DNA from 3 places in the Gordonia sp. B8661-1 genome. Region 3 is predicted to be linked to each of the others. Evidence: predicted binding sites of a transcription regulator. Region 3 holds the regulator's gene; each other region holds the start of a gene.
What was found. The regulator LexA, encoded in region 3, represses DNA repair genes until DNA is damaged. The targets are predictions, from matches to a motif close to CGAACANNTGTTCG.

Region 1: AC4JJG_RS17450 (HNH endonuclease signature motif containing protein) is a predicted target of LexA. The motif match lies at 4,738-4,751, and genes of this name have one in related genera.
Region 2: AC4JJG_RS03485 (HNH endonuclease signature motif containing protein) is a predicted target of LexA. The motif match lies at 1,930-1,943, and genes of this name have one in related genera.

Annotation. Positions count from the first base shown of each region.
Region 1 covers NZ_JCAHRL010000009.1:36,431-43,941, forward strand. The annotation lists gene AC4JJG_RS17425 (SDR family oxidoreductase) at 1-276, opposite strand, end outside; gene AC4JJG_RS17430 (TetR/AcrR family transcriptional regulator) at 364-990, opposite strand; gene AC4JJG_RS17435 (cytochrome P450) at 987-2,324, opposite strand; gene AC4JJG_RS17440 (oxygenase MpaB family protein) at 2,507-3,436, opposite strand; gene AC4JJG_RS17445 (o-succinylbenzoate synthase) at 3,497-4,480, shown strand; gene AC4JJG_RS17450 (HNH endonuclease signature motif containing protein) at 4,798-6,312, shown strand; gene AC4JJG_RS17455 (alpha/beta fold hydrolase) at 6,224-6,994, opposite strand; gene tuf (elongation factor Tu) at 7,131-7,511, opposite strand, start outside.
Region 2 covers NZ_JCAHRL010000001.1:738,739-746,249, forward strand. The annotation lists gene AC4JJG_RS03480 (hypothetical protein) at 1-331, shown strand, start outside; gene AC4JJG_RS03485 (HNH endonuclease signature motif containing protein) at 357-1,883, opposite strand; gene AC4JJG_RS03490 (GAF domain-containing protein) at 2,084-2,542, shown strand; gene AC4JJG_RS03495 (3'(2'),5'-bisphosphate nucleotidase CysQ) at 2,549-3,307, opposite strand; gene cysC (adenylyl-sulfate kinase) at 3,334-5,205, opposite strand; gene cysD (sulfate adenylyltransferase subunit CysD) at 5,205-6,149, opposite strand; gene AC4JJG_RS03510 (IclR family transcriptional regulator) at 6,162-7,094, shown strand; gene gdhA (NADP-specific glutamate dehydrogenase) at 7,103-7,511, opposite strand, start outside.
Region 3 covers NZ_JCAHRL010000003.1:301,978-309,488, reverse strand. The annotation lists gene nrdR (transcriptional regulator NrdR) at 1-377, opposite strand, end outside; gene AC4JJG_RS08885 (LysM peptidoglycan-binding domain-containing protein) at 508-1,080, opposite strand; gene lexA (transcriptional repressor LexA) at 1,341-2,060, shown strand; gene ptsP (phosphoenolpyruvate--protein phosphotransferase) at 2,070-3,737, opposite strand; gene AC4JJG_RS08870 (DeoR/GlpR family DNA-binding transcription regulator) at 3,958-4,728, shown strand; gene AC4JJG_RS08865 (1-phosphofructokinase family hexose kinase) at 4,749-5,717, shown strand; gene AC4JJG_RS08860 (PTS fructose transporter subunit IIABC) at 5,714-7,511, shown strand, end outside.

The DNA of each region.
Region 1 (7,511 bases), on a different contig from region 3:
GAGCGCGGATTCCACACTGTCGAGGAAGGCGTCGATGGACGCCGGATCGGTCACGTCGACGACGAAACCGTCGATGCCGAGGTCGGCGGCCGCCTTGCCCACCGCATCGCCGTCGATGTCGCCGAGAGCGACCGACGCCCCGGCCTCGAAAAGCTGCGTGGCGGTTTCGAATCCGATGCCTCGTGCCGCGCCGGTGATCGCCACGACCTTGCCGCGCAGCGCTGCACGGATCTCGTCGGGGCCCTGTTTGCGGGACAGTCGGTCACGAAGCGGCATCGGCTGCTCCTCCTCGGTCGGTGCACGTCGGCGTCGCGACGTGCGAATCGAATACTGCTGGTACGGAACGACGATCCGGCAGGCGGATCACCAGATCATCGGGGCGAGAAACGTCGCGGCCAGTTCCCGGACCGCCTGTGGTTGCTGGCGCTCCTCGGTCGTCGGCACCTCGAGGAAGGAGATCACCAGCCGGACATGGAGTTCCACCGCCCGAAGCAGGTCGTCGTCGGGCATCTCGGCTCCGGCCTGCCGCAGCGTGCTCGCAACGCGAGCGGTCACCACATCGATGAAGAGTGTGGTCACCGTGGAGGTGATGTCGCGGATCTCGTGATCGGTGAGGACCAGCCGACGGATTAGCGGATCCTCGTTGACCATCGCCGCACCCTCGGTGAATGCCTCCACCAGGGCGTCGCGGGGGCCGAGTCCCTCGACCCGCTTCTCCAGTCGGGTCATGCCCTGCTCGTAAACCTCGCTGGCGACCGCCACCAGCAGCGCCTCCTTGTTGGGGAAGCGCCGGTACAGGGTGCTGCGACTGACCCCGGCCTGGGCGGCCACCACGTCCATATTCGCGCGACGCACCCCCACCTCGGTGAACTCACCGATGGCGGCGTTGATGATCGCCGATTCCTGATCCTCGGGGCTTGCGGTGTTCCGGATCTTGCGCGACGACTTGGCGTCGTCGACCGCGGTGCCGTTCGATGCGCCCGGGGTCATCGCCGACGTACCGTGACCGGCAGCTTGTCCTTGGGGACCGGGAGTGCGCTGTAATCCATCTTCATCTCGTAGTCGGCGGGCACCGACCACTCGTAGCCACGCAGAAGGTGGTGCATGATCGTCTTGATCTCCATCTGGCCAAAATACAGCCCGATGCACTTGTGCACTCCGCCACCGAAGGGCGTCCAGGCCGCGCGATGCCCCTTGTCCTCCGCACGTTCCGGCGAAAAGCGTTCCGGATCAAAGAAACTGGGGTTGGTGTAGTACGCGGGATCGCGATGGTTGGTGAGCTGGGGCACACTCACGACACTCCCCTTCGGGATGTAGTAGCCCTGGATCGACGTGTCCTTGACCGCCATCCGCGGCTGCGCGGGGACCGGTGGGCACATCCGGAGCGATTCCTTCATGACCAGATCGATGACGTCCATCGACCCCAGGTCGTCGTAGGTGAGCTCGGCGGGCATGCTCAACGACTGCTCGCGCGCCTTCTCCTGCCACTCAGGCGATTTCGCCATGCGGTACGCCATCTGCGTCATCGTGATGGTGGAGGTGTCGTGGGCAGCCATCAGCACGAAGATCATGTGGTTGACGACGTCCTCGTCGGTGAAGGTCTCCCCTTCGTCACCCTCGACATGGCAGAGCACCGAGAACAGGTCGGGGGTCTGCTTCGCCCGCTTCGCCGCGATGTTGGCGTAGAAGAATTCCTCGAGCACCTTGCGCGAGCGCAGACCCTTCCACCAGCGCCCGCCCGGAACGGGCTTGCGCACGTAGGCCACGCCGGCACGAACGGTCTCGATGAAGGCCTTGTTGAGTTTGTCCGCCTCACGCTTGGGCAGTTCGAGCCCCAGGAACACCTCGAGGGCGACGTCGAGGGTGAGTTCCTTGAACTCACTGAACAGCTTGACGTCTCCGGTCGGGAAACGGCTCATCCGGTCGGCGATCATCGGCTGCATCTCCGCCATGTAGCCCTTGAGGACCTTGGGCGTGAAGGCCTGCTGGAGGATGTGCCGGTGGTGACGATGCTCGTCGAAGTCGAGCAGCATGACACCGCGGTTGAAGAACGGTCCGATGAAGTAACTCCACGCCGGTCCGTTGGCAAATGCCTTGTCGCGGTTCATCAGGATCTCGTCGGCGGCGGGTGCACCCGCCGCGGTCACCAGATTCAGGCCGAACACGTTGAGTCCGGAGATCTTGCCGAATTCGGCCTGCTTGCGTTCCGAGTACGCGAACGGGTCGCGACGCATCGACATCATCTCGAGGATGCCGTTGCGCTCGTTGAACGGCACTTCGAGCAATCCGCTGTCGACCGGGGCCTTGGCAAACACCGCTGTCATCGCCATCTCCTCATTTCCGACTCGCCGCCGACCACCCCCGTGGGCGCTCGGAACCGCCGACCGCGCGAACCTGAGACACCTTGTGACGCCGGTCTCACGGCCACCTCTATTGGAACAGATAGAGCGATGTGTATCTAGTCCCCCATGGCGCGCGTTCACCCTCGCGGGTCCACGCGACGGGGTCAGGCGGCCGGAGTGTTGTGCAGCGGCCGCGGATCGATGCCGATCTCCCGCCACGCCTCATAGGCCCAGGGCACGTACAGCCACGAGAGGGGCAGTCGGTTGACGAACGGGTTGATCGCACGCATGAACCGGGCGAAACGCTGAAAACGCTTCTCCTGCCGATCGGTCCATTCCAGTCCGCAGACCTCACGCATCTGCCGGGGCAGGGTGCCGATCACGATGGTGCGCACCGCGGCGTTCAACGGAACCGACAGCACCGCCCACACCGGACGGGGAATCTTCTTCGGGCGCGGAAATCCCTGACGCAGATATCCGGTCGCGTACACCACCGTCTTGTGGGGTACGAAACGGTCGAGCATGTCGTCCCAGTAGGCGACGAACTCCTCGTACGTCTGCGGTTCGGCACGCGAACTCACACCGTAGAGCTGATACCAGACCTTGCTCTCCTCGAAGATCTGAACCTTCTCGGCGTAGCTGAGCCGACGGATGAACGTATCGGTGATGTACAGGACCTGATCCACGAAAGTGGCGTGCGCCCAATAGAACAGCTCCGGATTGAGAGCGTGATAGCGCGATCCGTCGGAGATGGTTCCCTTGATGTCGCGATGGAAGTCCCGGACCGTCCGCCCCCAACGGTGCGGATCGGTGCTGTAGACCGTACGCATGACGGGCGGTCCGGTACGTCGTGCCCGACCGAGGAAATCGTCGAAGATCACCGAATGATCGAGGACGGCCTGGCCGAGCTGCTCGATGCAGTTCTCGGTACCCGCGAGTCGCTGGAAGCCCAGCACACCCCGGCTGTCCCCGAAGAACTTCCAGATCAGCGAGTCCGCGCCGAGCCGCGGCATGGGCAGGTCGTCATCGCGATCCTCGACGACGACCGGCTCGGCCTCGCGGATCGCGCGATCGAAGTCCTGATTGACTGACATGACGACAGAGCCTAGCCGACCATGAGACGAAGTGGAATATTTGTTCCAACGATTGGAGATGTGACATTGCCCGCATCGCCCTCCGCCGACGACCTCCTCGCCACCGCGGTCGCCGTCCGACTCCCCATGCGCACCCGTTTTCGTGGACTGATGGCGCGCGAGACGATGATCTTCCGCGGCCCGGCGGGCTGGGGTGAGTTCGGCGCCTTTCCCGAATACGGCGACGACGAGGCCGCGTCCTGGCTGGCGGCAGGCATCGAGGCCGCGTGGCTGGGCCCGCCGTCACCGGTTCGCGAGGCCGTCGAGGTGAACGCCACCGTTCCGGCGGTGCCCGCGGGCCAGGTCGCGGAGATCCTGGCGCGGTATCCGGGCGCACGGACCGCCAAGGTCAAGGTCGCCGAACGCGGACAGAGTCTCGACGACGACGTGACCCGCGTCGCCGCGGCCCGCGAGGTCGTCGAGCGGGTACGAATCGACGCCAACGGCGGCTGGACCGTCGACGAGGCGATCGTCGCGATCCGTGCGATCGGAGAGGTCGAGTACGCCGAACAGCCATGCGCCACCGTCGACGAGCTCGCCGCAGTCCGCCGGGCGGTGGCCGTACCGATCGCGGCCGACGAGTCGATCCGCCGCGCCGACGATCCGTTCCGGGTGCTCGCCGCCGATGCCGCCGACATCGCCATCGTGAAGGTCGCCCCACTCGGTGGCATGCGAGCAACCCTTCGACTCGCGGCGACCATCGGACTGCCGGTGGCCGTCTCCTCCGCCCTCGATTCCGCCGTCGGCATGGCCGCGGGCGTCGCGGCCGCGGCCGCACTCCCCTCGCTCGACCACGCCTGCGGCCTCGGCACCGGAACCATGTTCACCGCCGACGTAGCACCGCCGTTTCTCCCCGACGACGGTACGGTCCGGCCGCGTTGGTATGCGGCGGAAGACATTTCGGCCATTCCCGACGACATCCGCGCACCCGCGGACCGGCAGAAATGGTGGCGAGACCGTCTCGTCCGCTGCCACGGGCTCGCCGACGTCCCCGCGATCGAGTAGCGCCGCGGTATCCCAACGCCGGCCATGTGAGCGCCGCGGCATCCCAACGCTGGTCGAGTAGCGGCGTCTCCCAACGCCGGTCGAGCAGCGTCGCGGTATCCCAACGCCGGCCACGTGAGCGCCGCGGCATCCCAACGCTGGTCGAGTAGCGGCGCGCGAGCGCAGCGAGCCCGACGCATATCGAGACCACCCGCGCGGCCCCATGCTCGCTCGGGCCACAACAGGTATGGCCATAATCTGAGCCAGCGCTTGACACTCGAACATCAGTTCGATATCGTTAGTTTATTCGCAGGTCGTGGCATCGGGGGGTGGACCATATGACCGCATCAGTTGAACTGTCGCCAGGGTTGGTGGCCAAGTACGAGCAGTTGGAGATGTTGCTCGACGAGATCATCGTCGAATCCTCACAATCATGTTCGGAAGCCGAGCTTGTGGGCCTCGCTGAGACGCATGAACGGTTGTATCGGCGCATGGCCTTCGCGGGGCATCGGCGGGTGATGGATGTGTCCGATCGTGACGCCCACCGATCGGCGGGCTGCCGTTCGGTGCAGGACTTCATGGTCACCCGACTGCGCATCACCGATTTTCGACGTCGCATGGATGCGATGAGCGCACTGATGCCCACCTACACCTTGCAGGGCGAGGTGAAAGATCCCGAATGCCCGGACACCGCAGCCGCTTTGGCCGAAGGTGCCATCAACCCCGATCATGTCGGCGCGGTATTGGACGTGATGAAGAAACTGCCGGCGGCGGTGTCCGTTGAGGACCGGCAAGCTGCGGAATCAGCGCTTGCTGAATATGCGCGAGAGTTGACACCCAAGAGCATCCGACAGGTCGGGGCACGCATTCTCGCGCATCTCGATCCGGACGGCTCTTTGAGTGATGAGCGGGATCGGAAACGTCGGCGCCGGTTGTCGGTGCTCGATCCGGACTCGCAGCAGATGTCGAAGATCTTTGGCTATCTGGACCCCGAGACCCGAGCGATGCTCGATGTGGTGATGGCCGCCTGGGCCGCACCGGGCATGAACAATCCCGACGACGACCAATCGCCGGTCGGGCATGTCGATGAAGCCGACCCGGAGCGGGTGAAGGAAGCCGCACAACGGGATTCACGCGGTGCAGCCGAACGCCAGCACGACGCCTTCAAGGCGCTACTGCGGTGTGCTCTCGATGGCGGCATCCTTGGCAAGAGTCATCGCGGCCTGCCGCCGCACCTGATCATCAAGATCACCGAATCCGAACTCCGCGAACGCGCCGGACTCGGCCACACCACCACCGGCGCCGACCTACCGATCGGTGATGTCATCAAGCTGGCCGCCGACGCCCAGATGTATCTCGCGGTCTTCGCCGACCACACCAACGAACCGCTATATCTGGGGCGAGCCAAACGATTGGCGAATCAGGCCCAGAGGTTCATGAGTTTCGTCCAGTACGGCGGGTGTTCGGTACCGGGTTGTCCGCGACCGTTCTCGCACACCGAAATGCATCACGCCGAACAGGATTGGACCGACGGCGGCACCACCGATGCCAACGCCATGGCTCCGGCATGCCCGCCACACAACCGACTCGTCGGCCCCAAATCGGGACAACTGTCGACCATCAAGATCCGTACCGGACCCGACCGCGGACGCTACGGCTGGATACGCAACACCACCGACGGAGTCCCACCCGACAAGCCGCGGACCAACCACATCCACCTCGTCGACGAACTCCTCGAACGGCCGGCGCAACCCGCGGAGGCAGTCACGCGATGTCGATCGACAAGAAGTCCCCGACGGCACGGAGGAACTGTGGCCGGCGGTCTCGGTGCACGCTATGTCCGGCATCGATGACGGCGAAACTCCCGTCGGACATGGTCTCCGCGACAGTCCGCAGATGCCGGGGCGGAAGGAAGCTGCGCGCACCTCCGGAGATCACGAGCGTCGGCATGACTGCCGCCGACAGTCCGTCCCACCACGCGGGATCAGCGGTCTCGAACTCGGCACCGATATCGGCACCGAGGCGACGATCGAAGCGGATGAGCGGCAACGGGTTTGCGACAGCCGCACCGATACCCCGCAATCGCTCCCCCAGCGACGAACCCACGGTGATCTTCTCGTCGAGATCCGCCTGGTTCCGCGGCATCGGTGGCAGTTCTTCGAGAACCAGCCGATGCACACGATCCGGTTCGGCCATCGCCAGACGTACCGCGGCCTGCGCCCCCAGCGAATGACCGACGACATCGACCGACCCGACGGACAACTCGTCGAGCACGAACCGCAGATCATCACGAAAGTCGTTGAGCCGGTACGCCGACGACCGGCCGCTACGTCCGTGACCACGCAGATCGGGTGCGATCACCGTACGTCCGCCGGCGCGGATCGCCGCCGCCGTGGGCCGCCACGTCCGATGATCACCGCCCATACCGTGGACCAGCACCACCGGACGACCGGCATTTGCCCGCGGATCGTGGCCGGTCACCCGGACGGCCACGTCCAATTCGCCGTCCGGCGTCCGTCGTCGAAGTACACGCATACATTCCAGCCTAGGCATGGCCCGCACCCGATGACAGGACGGGCCATCCCGGCCGACGGTTGGCGGCAACACCCCCGGACAACGAAAGGCGCCCAACCACTTTCGTGGTTGGGCGCCTTATGCGCTGGTACCTAGATCACTTGACGATCTTGGTGACGCGGCCGGCACCGACGGTGCGGCCACCCTCGCGGATCGCGAAGCGCAGGCCCTCGTCCATGGCGACCGGCTGGATGAGCACGACGCTCATCTCGGTGTTGTCGCCCGGCATGACCATCTCGGTGCCCTCGGGGAGGGTAACGACGCCGGTCACGTCCGTGGTACGGAAGTAGAACTGCGGACGGTAGTTGTTGAAGAACGGGGTGTGACGGCCGCCCTCGTCCTTGGACAGGATGTATGCCTGGCCCTCGAACTCGGTGTGCGGGGTCGTGGTGCCCGGCTTCACGATGACCTGACCGCGCTCGACGTCCTCACGCTTGAGGCCGCGCAGCAGCAGACCGGCGTTGTCGCCCGCCTGTGC
Region 2 (7,511 bases), on a different contig from region 3:
TGGGGATCCCCGTGCCGACCCGGCTCCACCGCCTGTCACGGCCACGACTTCCGAGACGGATACCCCCGCGACGACCATGCCTGCGCCGTCGATTCCACCTGCGTCACCGACCACCCAGGAGGTGCCGCCACCTCCGGACGCGCAGACCATCACCTGTCGCGACTACCAGACGCGCGACGAACCGACTCAGGTCGCCATCGTGAAAGCCAATGGGGTGACGAAGAATCCGTTCCTCGTGGCCACTCTGGTCGGCATCATCTGCCGGCAACGACCCGGCGACACGGTCAATTTCATCATCAGCAACATGAAGGACGAGATCATCCACAACTGACCGGGTCTCGTGGCTCGCACTATGCTCACTCATCGGTGGGCACACTCGTGTGAAAGATGACATCGGTGCGCTCTACTCGATGCGAGGTCAACACTTCTCGCAATGCGATCTCGGTTCCCGATCCGGATGACGGTGGCGGTTGCGGCCGGCTTCTCAGGAGTTCATCAACAAGGTGGATGTGGTTGGTTCGCGGTATGTCGGGTGGCACTCCGTCGGTGGTGTTGCGTCTCCAGCCGTAGCGTCCACGGTCGGGGCCGCTGCGGATCTTGATGGTCGACAACTGTCCGGTCTTCGATCCCACGAGTCGGTTGTGTGGCGGGCAGGCCGGAGCCATGGCGTTGGCGTCGGTTCGTCCGCCGTGGGTCCAATCCTGTTCGGCGTGATGCATCTCGGTGTGGGAGAACGGCCGCGGACACCCCGGTACCGAACAGCCGCCGTACTCCACGAAACCCATGAACCTCTGGGCCTGATTCGCCAACCGTTTGGCTCGACCCAGATACAACGGCTCGTTGGTGTGATCGGCGAACACCGCCAAATACATCTGGGATTCGGCCGCCAACTTGATCACATCACCGATGGGCAGATCAGCACCTGTCGTGGTATGGCCCAGACCCGCCCGCTCCCGCAGTTCGGACTCGGTGATCTTGATGATCAGATGCGGCGGCAAACCCCGATGGCTCTTGCCGAGCACACCACCATCGAGAGCACACCGCAGTAAGGCTTTGAACGCATCGTGCTGGCGTTCCGACGCACCACGCGAATCCCGTTGTGCCGCCTCCTTCAGCCGCTCCGGATCAGCCTCATCGACATGCCCGACCGGCGATTGATCGTCGTCGGGATTGTTCATGCCCGGCGCGGCCCAGGCGGCCATCACCACATCGAGCATGGCCCGGGTCTCGGGGTCGAGGCAACCGACGATCTTCGACATCTGCTGAACATCGGGATCGAGCACCGACAACCGGCGCCGACGTTTCCGATCACGGTCATCACTCAAGGAGCCGTCCGGATCCAAGTGCGCGAGGATCCGTGCCCCCACCTGCCGAATGCTCTTCGGTGTCAACTCTCGCGCATATTCAGCAAGCGTCGACTCCGCAGCTTCCCGGTCCTCAACAGACACCGCCGCCGGCAACTTTTTCATCACGTCCAACACCGCACCGACATGATCGGGGTTGATCGCACCTTCGGCCAAAGCGGCTGCGGTGTCCGGGCATTCGGGATCTTTCACCTCGCCCTGCAAGGTGTAGGTGGGCAACAACGCTCCCATCGCATCCATACGACGGCGAACATCGGTGATGCGCAGCCGCGTAACCATGAAGTCCTGGATCGAACGACAGCCCGCCGATCGATGGGCGTCACGATCAGACACATCCATCACCCGCTGGTGCCCAAAGAACGCCATCCGCCGATACAACCGCTCATGCGTTTCGGCCAGCCCCACCAGCTCGGCCTCCGAACACAACCGTGACGACCCCACAGCAATCTCGTCGAGCAACAATTCCAGTCGCGCGTACGCGTCCACCAACGATGACGATGGTTCGACCGATGCGGTCATATGGTCCACCCCCCGATGCCATGACCTGCGAATAACACGACTATATCGAACATGCGTTCGATATGCAAATGCGATCGACGCCAGACGGCAGAGCGCCCCCGGCCGGACCATCCGATCCATATCCACCGCAGCCCATGCAACCGTCCGGATCGGCGTGAGCTCAACCCGGCAATCCATCCCCGACCGCCTAGACTGGCCCGATGACCACTTCCGTCAGCCCCTACGACGAACTCCTCGCCTCCGCGACGGCGCTCCTCGACGGTGAGACGGATCTCGTGGCGGCCATGGCCAACCTGTCCTCACTCGTGTATCACTCACTGCCCGAACTGAATTGGGTCGGCTTCTACGTCACCAAGGGCGGCGAGCTGGTGGTCGGGCCGTTCCAGGGCAAACCCGCCTGCACACCGATCTCCTTCGACCGCGGCGTCTGCGGCGCAGCCGCGCGTACGCAGGTGATCCAGCGAGTCGACGACGTCCATGCCGTCCCCGACCACATCGCCTGCGATGCCGACAGCCGATCCGAACTCGTCATCCCGCTCGTGCGGGACGGGCAGACACTCGGCGTCTTCGACCTGGACAGCCCGCGCACCGCACGCTTCGACCAGGCCGACGAGGACGGCCTGGCGGCCCTCGCCGCCCTCGTCCTCGCACTGTTCTGACCGCAGTCAGCCCCGCGAGGTGATCGCGATGATCTCCTCGCGGAGTTCGGGACGGCAGATCACCAGATCCGGCAGATAGGTGTCGTCCTGGTTATAGACCAGCGGTGAGCCGTCGATTCGCCCGCACCACAAGCCTTTTGCCTGCGCCACCGCGACCGGCGCGGCCGAATCCCATTCGTACTGGCCGCCGGCGTGCACATAGGCGTCCGCCTCACCGCGGACGACGGCCATCGCCTTCGCCCCGGCGGAGCCCATCGGCAGCAGTTCCCCGCCGATCGCGTCGGCTACCGCTTGTGAAAAGCCCGGTGCGCGAGACGCACTCACCACGACCCGCGGGCGATCACCGCGCGGATGGGCGGCAAGCCCGGTCGTCGGCTCGACCGGCGTCGCATCGTCGAGATAGGTCACCCCGAGGGCCGGCAGGGCGACCGCACCGGCGATCAGCCCATCGGTCGCCGACCACAGCGCGACGTGCACGGCCCAGTCGGTCTTCCCGTCGGTGCCGTACTCACGGGTGCCGTCGACCGGGTCGATGATCCACACCCGTTCCGCGGACAGTCGGGATTTGTCGTCCGCGGATTCCTCGGACAACACCGCATCATCGGGGCGTATCTCCGCGAGCCGGGCGAGGATCAGATCGTCGGACCGCCGGTCACCGGCATCACCCAGTTCGCGACCGGACAAGCCGCTGTTCGCACGTACGTCCAGCAGCAGTTCACCTGCGGCCGTGGCCAATTCGCCCGCCAGTGTCCGATCGTCGACCATTCCGGCGCCTCCCTCTGTCGTCACGGTCACAGCCCCAGGTTACGGAGAACCGACTCGGCAGCGTCGGCGGGTGCACCATCGGACGGCGCGACGACCAGTTCCGCATGCTCGGGCCGCTCGTACGGAGAGTCGATGCCGGTGAACTGACTGATCTCCCCGCGGCGCGCCTTCGCATAGAGCCCCTTGGGATCTCGACGCTCACACTCCTCGATCGGCGTGTCCAGGAACACCTCGAAGAACGGCAGACCACGTTCGGCATGCACCTCGCGGGCACGCTGTCGTTCTTCGGCGAACGGCGAGATCAACGAGACGATCGCAACCGCACCGGAATCCGCGAACAGGGCCGCCACCTCGCTGGTGCGTCGGATGTTCTCCCGACGATCGTCATCGCCGAAGCCCAGGTCCGAATTGAGGCCGTGCCGGAGATTGTCACCGTCCATCAGATAGGCGGGCCGTCCCTCGGCGACCAGGCGTCGTTCGATCTCCACCGCCAGTGAGGATTTGCCCGATCCCGACAGGCCGGTCAGCCAGATCGTCGCCCCCTGGTGCGAACGCTGGTCGCGGGTCACCTTGGTGGTCTGCCACACGACATTCGAGTCCTGCCGGACCGGCGCGGTGATCATGCCCGCACCGACGGTCCGGTTCGTCGACTCGTCGATCAGGATGAAGCTGCCGGTGTCCCGATTCTTCCGGTAGGAGTCGAACAGCAGCGGCGATTGTGTCCGCAGCGACAACCGGGCGATCTCGTTGAGTCGCAATGACTCCGCCGATGCGTCGCGGTGCAGCGTGTTCACGTCCAACCGATAGTTGAGGCCGCTGATCTGCGCGCGCGTCGTCCGCGTACCGCACATCACCTGATACGTGCCGCCCACCCGAAGTTCACTGTCCTCGGCGAACCAGCACACCATCGCGTCCACATCGCGCGCGACATGTGGCCGGTTGTTGGGCCGCGCGAACATGTCGCCGCGGGAGATGTCGATCTCGTCGGCGAGTTCGATGGACACCGCCATCGACGCGAACGCCTCCTCCAGCGGTTGCCCGCCCGGCCCCCAGATGCGCCGGATGGTCGTCCCGAAACCACTGGGCAGCACCACGATCTCGTCGCCCTGCGCGAACGTCCCGCCTGCCACGGTGCCCGCATAGGCGCGGTGATCGGCGCCGTCGCTGCGCTGCGGACGGATCACGTACTGCACCGGCATCCGGGCGTCAATCAGGTTGCGATCGGAGGCGATGTATACGTGTTCGAGGTGACTCAGCAACGGACGCCCTTCGTACCAGGGCATATTCGACGACTGTTCGACGACGTTGTCACCCTGCAGCGCCGATAGCGGAATGAACGTCAGGTCAACCACATTGAGCTTCGCGGCGAAGGCCACGAACTCCTCACAGATCTCCTCGAAGCGCGCCTGCGACCAGTCGACGAGGTCCATCTTGTTCACGCAGATGGTCAGGTGCGGGATGCCGAGCAATGAGGACAGAAAGGCGTGGCGCCGAGTCTGTTCCAACACACCTTTGCGTGCGTCGATCAGGATCATCGCCAGATCCGCCGTCGACGCACCGGTCACCATGTTGCGGGTGTACTGCACATGGCCCGGTGTGTCGGCGATGATGAACTTCCGTCGAGGCGTCGAGAAGTACCGGTACGCAACGTCGATCGTGATGCCCTGCTCACGCTCGGCGCGCAGGCCGTCGGTGAGCAGCGCCAGATTCGCGTACTCGTCACCACGTTCTGCGCTGGTCCGCTCGATGGATTCCAGTTGATCGGTGAAGATCGACTTCGAGTCGAACAGGAGACGACCGATCAGCGTCGACTTCCCGTCGTCCACCGACCCCGCGGTCGCCAGACGCAGAAGCTCTTGTTGTACACCGGGTTCCGCGGTGCCCACGGGTGCGCTCATCAGAAGTAGCCCTCTTTCTTGCGATCTTCCATGCCCGCCTCGGAGATGCGGTCGTCGGCGCGCGTGGCACCGCGCTCGGTGACACGTGTCATCTCGATCTCGGCGATCACCTTGTCGATGGTGTCGGCGTCGCTCTCGACGCACCCGGTGCAGGTCGCATCACCGACGGTCCGGAAACGGACCTTTTCGGTGCGCGACTCCTCACCCGGATAGGTCTGCAGGAAGCGGGTTTTCGCGAGCAGCATGCCGTCGCGCGGGATCACCTCGCGCTCGTGCGCGTAGTAGATGGGCGGCAACGCTATCTGCTCGGCGCCGATGTACTGCCAGATGTCGAGTTCGGTCCAATTGCTCAGCGGGAACACCCGGATGTGTTCCCCTTTGTGGTGGCGGCCGTTGTACAGGTTCCACAACTCCGGGCGTTGGGCTCGCGGATCCCACGCGCCGAACTCGTCACGGAAGCTGAAGACCCGCTCCTTGGCGCGCGCCTTCTCCTCGTCGCGCCGCGCGCCGCCGAAGACCGCGTCGAAGCGGTTCTCGGTGATGCCGCGCAGCAATGCCGCTGTCTGCAAACGATTTCGACTCTTCCCCGGACCCGTCTCCTCGACGACCCGGCCGGCATCGATGTCGTCCTGCACCGAACTCACCACCAATCGCACCCCGGTCTCCTCGACGACCCGATCGCGATAGTCGATCACCTCGTCGAAGTTGTGGCCGGTGTCCACATGCATCAGCGGGAACGGTACCGGCGCAGGCCAGAAAGCCTTGCGAGCCAGGTGGAACATGACGACGGAGTCCTTGCCGCCGGAGAACAGGAGAACCGGCCGCTCGAAGGTGGCCGCGACCTCGCGCATGATGTGCACGGCCTCGGCCTCCAGCGCGTCCAGGTTGGTGAGCTCGTAGCCACTCACGGCGCCACTCCTTGACGTGTCGAATATTCGACACATAGTATTGAATATGTGACACATACCGTAGGCGAGCACGCCGATGGGCGTCAACCACGTGACCGGTCACCGGGCGCGCAGCCCGATACACCGATCTCACCACCCACGGCACGCGTCATCAGCATTCTGGAACATCTTGTCCGCGCCGAATCATCTGACGACACCGGCTCGATGACGCTTGCCGAGATCGTGCGCGCCACCGGATCGTCGCGGGCGACCGCACACGCGATCGTCGGCGAGCTGGCCGCGCACGGCTGGGTCGTACGCGACGAGGACACCGGCGCCTTCCGCGTCGGCCCGGCGTTCGTCACGCTCGGACGCACCGCCGCCGCGGGCGATCACATCACCGACTGGGCGGCCACCGCCCTGCGCAGCCTGACGCACACCGTCGGCATGCCCGGATTCGTCGCCCGCCGAACCGATTCCGACACCGTGACCGTCGTCGATCACAGCGGAGACACCACCGCGACCCCCTGGTTCACCCCCGGCCGCCGCATGCGGCTGCGTCCGCCGAACTGCCGGGAGTTCATGGCGTGGGCGCCGACCACCGAACAGAACGACTGGATCGCGCACGCGCCCGCCGGCACCGCGAATCGTCTGCGGCAGGCGCTGGCCGCCATCCGCGAACGCGGCTACTCCATCGAACGCATGACCACCGACCACACACAGGTCGTCGCGGCACTCGATTCGATCGACGGTGTCTCCGACCGGCTGCGATCGCGTGTGGGCGATCTGCTGAGTGAACTCACCACCATCGACTATCTGCCGGACGAACTGACCGGGGACATCACGGCCATGACCGTCGGTGCACCGATCTTCGATGCGGAGGGAGATGTGGTCGCCTCGATCGTGATGTGTCCCGGAATCACCCTGGACGCAACGGAACTCGTGCGACTCGGCGAGGCCACACGAACCGCGGCCGACCAGGTGTCGGGCTACCTGCGCTGAGCGCCCGATCAGATGACGCCGAGCGCCAGCATCGCGTCGGCGACCTGGGTGAAGCCCGCGATGTTGGCACCCGCGACGTAGTTGCCGGGCACGCCGTACTCCTCCGCGGTGTGCAGGCAGCGATCGTGGATTCCGGTCATGATGTCCGACAACCGGTCTTCGGTGTGTTCGAAGCTCCACGAGTCGCGAGAGGCGTTCTGCTGCATCTCGAGCGCACTCGTCGCGACACCGCCTGCGTTGGCCGCCTTGCCGGGAGCGAAGGTCACGCCCGCACCGGTGAGAACACGGATGGCCTCCGGGGTCGTCGGCATGTTCGCGCCCTCCGCGACCACCTGACAGCCGTTGGCGACCAGGGCCTCGGCATCGGTCTCGGTCAGTTCGTTCTGCGTCGCGCACGGCAGGGCGATGTCGGTCGGC
Region 3 (7,511 bases):
GACGCGAATCGCAGATACGCGACCTTGTCGAGATCACGGAGAGGCCCGAGGATCGCCAATCCGACCTCGTTGCTCGGGATCTCGGCCGATCCCGACGCCCGGACGGTGTCCTCCACCTGCTGGGCGAGCAGGGCGAGTGCGCCCTCTTCGACGTCCCGACCCTGGCAGGCACGACGCACGCCTCGCATGACCTTTTCCCGGCTGAACGGCTCGGTCACGCCGTTGCGCTTGACCACCGACAACACGGCGCTCTCCACGGTGGAGAAGCGCCGGCCGCATTGCGCGCATGCCCGACGCCGGCGGATGGCCTGACCTTCATCGGTGACTCGCGAATCAACGACCTTCGTGTCGTCGTTCTTGCAAAACGGACAGCGCATGTCGTCCTCACGCACATCTCGGGACACGCCGGCGCAGCGAATCGACGGTGCGCCGTGCCGGTTTCCGGCTGGGCCCTCTGTCACGAGACTACCGTCCTATCGGTTCCGCTCCGTCCTCAGTGGTCTCCGTTCAGTGGTATGCGGGAGTCACCAGCGCCTGTCCGACACGCAGACCGGAGGACGACAGGTCGTTGCGCGCCATGATCTCCTCGATGACGGTCTGGCGGGGCATGTCCGGCGCCACCCGGTCGGCGATCGAACTCAGCGAATCCCCTTGCCGCACATGCACCACCTCGGTGCCGGCCGGAGCCGGGGCCACCGAGGCCGCATAGTTCGAGCCGACGATGCCCACGACCCACACCATGAGAGCCAGGCCCACGCCGACCAGCACGGCCACCGCGGCGGCACGACGGCGTGCGACGACGCGCCGATCGACCGCCGGTGCGGCGCAGCGCGTGCCCGCCGGACGCCGCGCCACGGCGGGCGATGCGCCGACCGGGCGGCGGTCGTCCGGACGCCGGGCCTCGGTACGAGCGCTGCCGCGCGGACGGACCGAGGGCCCCGCGGGCACGAAGGTCGACGGGGCGCGCCGCGTCCGCGAGGCGGGTGCCGGGATCTCGAACTCGGCCGTCCGTACCGGCGACGCCGGGACGCGTCGTGCGCCGGACGGGGCTGCGGGGCTCATCAGCGTTGCGGTGCTCATCGTGCTCTCCTGTGCTCGGGTCGATGATGTCCGGTCGAACAAACGTCTTATCGAACATCTGGTCGATGGAACCTATGTTCGATTTGTAGCACGCGGCACCGACAAAGTCCCGCAACACGTCGAACAAATGTTTGAAGACGGTCGTTCGTTCGGCTACTCTCGGGCACACCGGGAGCTCGGGGACGACCCCGATCACCTGCGCAGACCGACTTTCCAGACCCGTCAGACCTGCAGAATCGTCCGAGAAGGGACTGAACACGATGACCGACAAAACCGGCGGCCGGAGTCGCGGAGGACGCGATTCCGACACGAGCCCGGACGCCCCGATCGCCGACCCGGAGGCCGCCGAGGCCGCGCTGACCCCCCGCCAGCGCGGGGTGCTCGACTACATCCGCAAGTCGGTTCGCGAGCGCGGTTACCCACCGAGCATCCGCGAGATCGGCGACGCGGTCGGGCTCACCTCCACGTCCTCGGTGGCACACCAGCTCCGCACCCTGGAGCGCAAGGGGCTGCTCAAACGCGACCACAACCGGCCACGCGCGGTGAACATCCAGGACGGCGACACCACGCCGCCCGATGATTCGTCCACCGGAGCCGAGCTGCCCACCCCGACGTTCGTGCCGGTGCTCGGCCGGATCGCCGCGGGCGGCCCGATCCTGGCCGAGGAAGCCGTCGAGGACGTGTTCCCACTCCCCCGTGAACTCGTCGGCGAGGGGTCACTCTTCCTGTTGAAGGTCGTCGGCGAATCGATGATCGACGCGGCGATCTGCGACGGCGACTGGGTCGTCGTCCGTCAGCAGAGCGTCGCCGACAACGGCGACATCGTCGCGGCGATGATCGACGGCGAGGCGACGGTCAAGACGTTCAAGCGCAAGGACGGTCACGTGTGGCTGATGCCGCACAACCCTCTGTTCGACCCGATCCCCGGTGATGACGCTGCCGTACTCGGCAAGGTCGTCACCGTGATGCGCCGGATCTGACAGACCCTTTCAGCCCAGAGCGTCTCGCGCGGCGGCGCGGGCCTCGGCGGCCGACGCCGCCGGGAGCGCCGCCGTCGCGGCCGCTCGGCACTGATCGAGGGTGACCTCGGCGAGCCTCGCCCCCACGGCGGCGGCCGCGGTGGGGGCCGCGGACAGCGACGACACACCGAGACCGACCAGCACGCAGCCCAGGACGGGATCGGCGGCCGCCTCGCCGCAGACACCGACGCGTTTGCCGGCAGCGCTTCCGGCCTGCGCCACTTCCGCCACAAGCCGGAGCACCGCGGGCTGCCACGGATCGGTCAGAGTGGCCATGTCCGCGGACATCCGATCGGCCGCCATCGTGTACTGCGTCAGATCGTTGGTGCCGATCGACACGAAGTCCACCTCCGCGAGAATCTGCTGCGCCATGATCGCGGCCGACGGAATCTCGATCATCACGCCGGGTACCAGTCCCCGGGCGCGGACCTCGGTCGCGAACGCCGCGGCCTCGGCCGGTGTCGCGATCATCGGGGCCATCACCCACGGCGCCGACGCGGCACCCTCGGCAGCGGCCTTGATGGCATCGAGCTGGGTGGCGCGTATCTCGGGGTGCGCCAGCGCGATCCGGTCGCCGCGGACACCCAGCGCCGGGTTCTCCTCACGAGGCTGATCCACGAATTTGAGGGGTTTGTCCGAACCCGCGTCCAGCGTGCGGATGATGACCTTGCGACCGTCGAAGGCGTCGATCACCTCGCGGTACAGCGACGCCTGCTCGTCCACCGTCGGCGCCTCCGCACGGTCGAGGAAGGCCAGCTCGGTACGGAACAGCCCGATCCCCTCGACCGGACGGTCGGTCGCCGCACGCGCGGACTTGCCGTCGGCGACGTTCGCGAGGATCGCCACCTCATGGCCGTCGGCGGTGCGTCCGGGCCCCGACCACGCGGCGATCTTCTCGGCGTTCCGGCGGCTCTCCTCGATCGCCTCCGCGGCGGTCGCCGGATCGACGCCGGTCTCCACCGTGCCCTCGGTGCCGTCGACGAGAACCGGTGTTCCCGCGGGGATCTCGGACAGCCCGGCCACGGCCACCACACAGGGGATGCCGAGCTGCCGCGCGATGATGGCGGTGTGGCTGGTCGGTCCGCCGAGCCGGGTGACCAACGCGATGATGACCGCCGGATCCAATCCGGCGGTATCGGCGGGCGCGAGGTCGTCAGCGAGCAGCACCGACGCCTGATCCGGTTCGGGCACACCGGGTTCGGGCTCACCGAGCAGCTCGGCGATCACTCGGTCACGGACGTCGTTGAGGTCGGTGACGCGTTCGGCCATCAGCCCGCCGAGCTTGGTGAACATGGCGGCGAACTGTTCGGTGGCGGCGGCTGCCGCGGCGGGCGCCGGCGTGCCCTTCGCGATCAGGGCCGTCGCGGCACCCACCCAGCCCCGATCCTCGGCAAGTCCGGCGGTGGCCGCGAGAACCTCGCTCGCCGCACCCGTGGTGCTGCTGGCACGGTCACGCAGCCGGGAGGCCACCGTTGCGGCGGCGCTCGTGAACCGCTCCGCCTCCGCGTCCCGCTGATCCTCGGCGACCTCCGGTGCACCCTCGGGGTCATAGGTCGGGCGGACCCCCGGCCGGACCGCAGGCCCGTAGGCCTTCCCGCCGACGACCGGAGTCCCGTTCAGCACATGCTTCGCAGCCACAGCACACCCTATCTCCCGACCCGTTCCCGCCCCGGTGACCTGCACACGCGCCTCCGCGTCCGCGCCGTCCTCCGAGATACGACCAATCGTGATCCAGCTTACAGATAATCCTTGACGAATCCACATAGACAGGCGTAAACACAGAGGTATCAACATTCAAACCCACACGAACACACGGTTTGAGTCCACTATGCCGGTCCCCGACCCCGAGGAGGCGCCCATGTACGCCGAGGAGCGGCAGCAGGCGATCGCCGATCAGGTCCGCACCCACGGCCGGGTGTCGGTGTCCGGATTGGCCGACGCCTTCGCGGTCACCAGCGAAACGGTTCGCCGCGATCTCGCGGTCCTCGAGCGAGGCGGACATCTCGAACGCGTACACGGCGGTGCGGTGCGCTCGGGCACCACTCCGTCAATCGGTGAACTCGGTGTCGACGAGCGCACGGTGGAGAACCCGATCGCGAAGGCCGCCATCGGCCGGGCGGCGATGCGGTTCCTGCCGTCCGACGGCGGGTCATTGCTCATCGATGCCGGCACCACCACCTACCAGGCCGCGCTCGAGATCCCTCGGGACCGTCATCTGAACGTCATGACGCACGCCATTCCGATCGCGGCCGTTCTCGCCGTGCACCCGACGATCAGCCTCCATGTGATCGGCGGCCGCGTCCGAGGCATCACGCAGGCGATGGTCGGCACCGACACCGTCGACGCACTGCGCCGGCTCCGCGTCACGACGGCTTTCGTCGGTACCAACGGCATCAGTTCGGGACACGGACTGTCCACCCCCGATCCTGAGGAGGCAGCCGTCAAGAGCGCCATCGTCCGTGCAGCCGAACGTGTTGTCGTACTGGCGGATTCGTCGAAGGTGGATCGTGAGGAACTGTCGTCCTTCGCCGGGCTCGACCGCGTCGACGTCCTCGTCACGGATGCGGTGCCCGATCCGGCTGCGGCGAAAGCCTTCGACGCGCGGGGAATCGAGGTGGTGATCGCATGACGACCTCGTCCACCACGCCGGTGATCGTCACCGTCACGGCGAATCCGAGTATCGACCGGACCATGGAACTGTCGGCACCGCTCCGGCACGATGCGGTGCAGCGTGCGGTGGCGGTCCGCGCCGAGGCGGGCGGCAAGGGCATCAACGTTGCGCGTGCCGTGTCCCGCGCCGGGATGCCGACTCTCGCACTCCTCCCGGCATCCGCGGGGGATCCCCTTCTCCGCACGCTCGACTCGGTGGGACTCGATCACCGCACGGTCCCCGTCGCCGATGCGGTGCGCTCCAATCTGACCCTCGTCGATCCGGACGGCACCACCACCAAGGTCAACGCACCCGGTGCCCCGATGACGACCGCCCAGGCCGACGACCTCGTCGATCTCGTGGTGGAGTCCGCGCGCGGTGCCCGGTGGATCGCACTGTGCGGCTCACTGCCGCCCGGTCTGCCCGACGACTGGTACCGCACCGTCATCGACGCGAGCGCCGCGCTCGGATGCCGCGTCGCGGTCGACACCTCGGGTGCACCGCTGTCGGCAACCGTCACCGGCCGCGTCGACCTCCTGAAACCGAACGACGAGGAGCTGGCGCAGGCGACCGGCGCCGATCCCGCCGTCCTCGCGTCCGCTATCGACCGCGGTGACCACGAACCCCTGATCGATGCGGCCCGCGTACTGGTCGAGCGGACCGGTGCCGCGATCCTCGCGACGCTCGGCGCCGCGGGCGCGCTCCTGGTCACGTCGTCGGGCACCTGGTTCGCCACGCCACCGCCGGTCACCCCGCGGAGCACCGTCGGTGCCGGTGACGCCTCCCTCGCCGGCTACCTGCTCGCGGAATCGGCCGGCGCGAGCGAACCGGAGCGACTCCGCCTCGCGGTCGCCTACGGTTCGGCCGCCGCAGGCCTGCCCGGTACCCAGCCACCGGGCCCCGAACATCTGCGTCCCGACGACGCCCAGATCACCGAACAGACCGCCTGGCCTAAGGAGTCCCGATGACCGAACGGATCATCTCCGTCGAGACCGTGAGCCTCGACGTCGATGCCGGCGACGACCCGGCCGCGGTGATCGCCCATCTCGCCGAGGCACTCGCCGATGCGGGATACACCGATGACGCCGCCCAATTGACCCGCGCGGCCATGGACCGCGAGGCGAAGTCGGCGACCGGCCTGCCCGGCGGTATCGCGATCCCGCACGCGCGCACCGCGGCCGTGTCACGCGCCGGGCTCGGGATGGCACGGCTGTCGAGGCCGGTGGACTTCGGCGCCCCCGACGGACCGGCCGACATCGTGTTCCTGATCGCGGCACCCGACGGCGCCGCGAGCGAGCACATGAAGCTGCTGAGTTCGCTGGCCCGCGCGCTGGTGCGCCCGGACTTCGTCGCCGACCTCCGATCCGCCGAAACACCGGAGCGCATCGTCGAACTGGTCGACGAGGTCATCTCCCCCGCTCCGGCCGGCGGTTCCGGTGCCGCGGCCGGCGCGGCACCGCCGGCAGCCGCGGCGGCGGCCGAAGCCCCGTCCGGGCCCGCCACAGCGGAATCGGCGGACTCCCGGTCGAAGCGCCCGTCGATCGTCGCGATCACGGCCTGCCCCACCGGCATCGCACACACCTACATGGCCGCCGACGCCCTGAAGTATGCGGCGGAACGGGCGGGCGTCGACTTCGCGGTGGAAACCCAGGGCTCGTCGGCGACCACGCCGTTCGCCTCGGACGTCATCGCGAACGCCGACGCCGTCATCTTCGCGACCGACGTCGGCGTGAAGGGCCGCGATCGCTTCCGCGGGAAGCCCGTGATCGCTTCCGGGGTGAAGCGGGCGATCAACGAACCCGACACCATGATCGCCGAAGCCGTTGCCGCCGCAGATGATCCGAAAGCCTCGATCGTCGACGCGGGCAGCGGAGCCGACACCGAGAGCACCGGTTCCGGCGGCGGCGTCGGGATCGGCGGTCAGATCCGTCAGGCCCTGATGACCGGCGTGAGCTACATGATCCCCTTCGTGGCGGCCGGCGGGCTGCTGATCGCTCTGGGCTTCCTGCTCGCCGGGTACGAGATCGCCAACACGACGCTCGACCAGGACGGCGCCCTCAGCGACGGGTCGTTCATCGCCTTGCAGAACACCCTCTGGGATCTTCCGTCGGGCGGCCTGCTGCAGTACCTGGGCGCGGTGAGTTTCGCCGTCGGCTCCCTGGCCATGACGATGCTCGTGCCGGTGCTCTCCGGCTACATCTCCTTCGCGATCGCCGACCGGCCCGGTATCGCTCCCGGATTCGTGGCGGGCCTGGTGTCCGTGGCCGTCGGCGCCAGCTTCATCGGTGGTCTGGTCGGCGGTCTCATCGCCGGTGTCGCGTCACTCTGGATCTCACGAATCCCCTTGCCGCAGTGGGCCCGTGGCCTGCAGCCCGTGGTCATCATCCCGTTGCTGGGCAGCATGGTCGTCGGCGGAATCCTGTTCATGTTGCTCGGCAAGCCCCTCGCATGGCTCACCGATCAGATGACCGACGGCCTCAACAGCATGTCCGGTGGCTCCGCGATCGTCCTCGGGATCGTCCTCGGCCTGATGATGTGCTTCGACCTCGGCGGGCCGGTCAACAAGGCCGCCTACCTGTTCGCGACAGCGGGTCTCGCCGGCGGCACACCGGCACAGCTGGAGATCATGGCGGCGGTGATGTGCGCGGGCATGGTGCCGCCACTGGCCATGGCGCTGGCGACGGTGATCCGTCCCGGCCTGTTCACCGCACCGGAACGCGAGAACGGCAAGGCGGCCTGGCTGCTCGGCGCATCCTTCATCT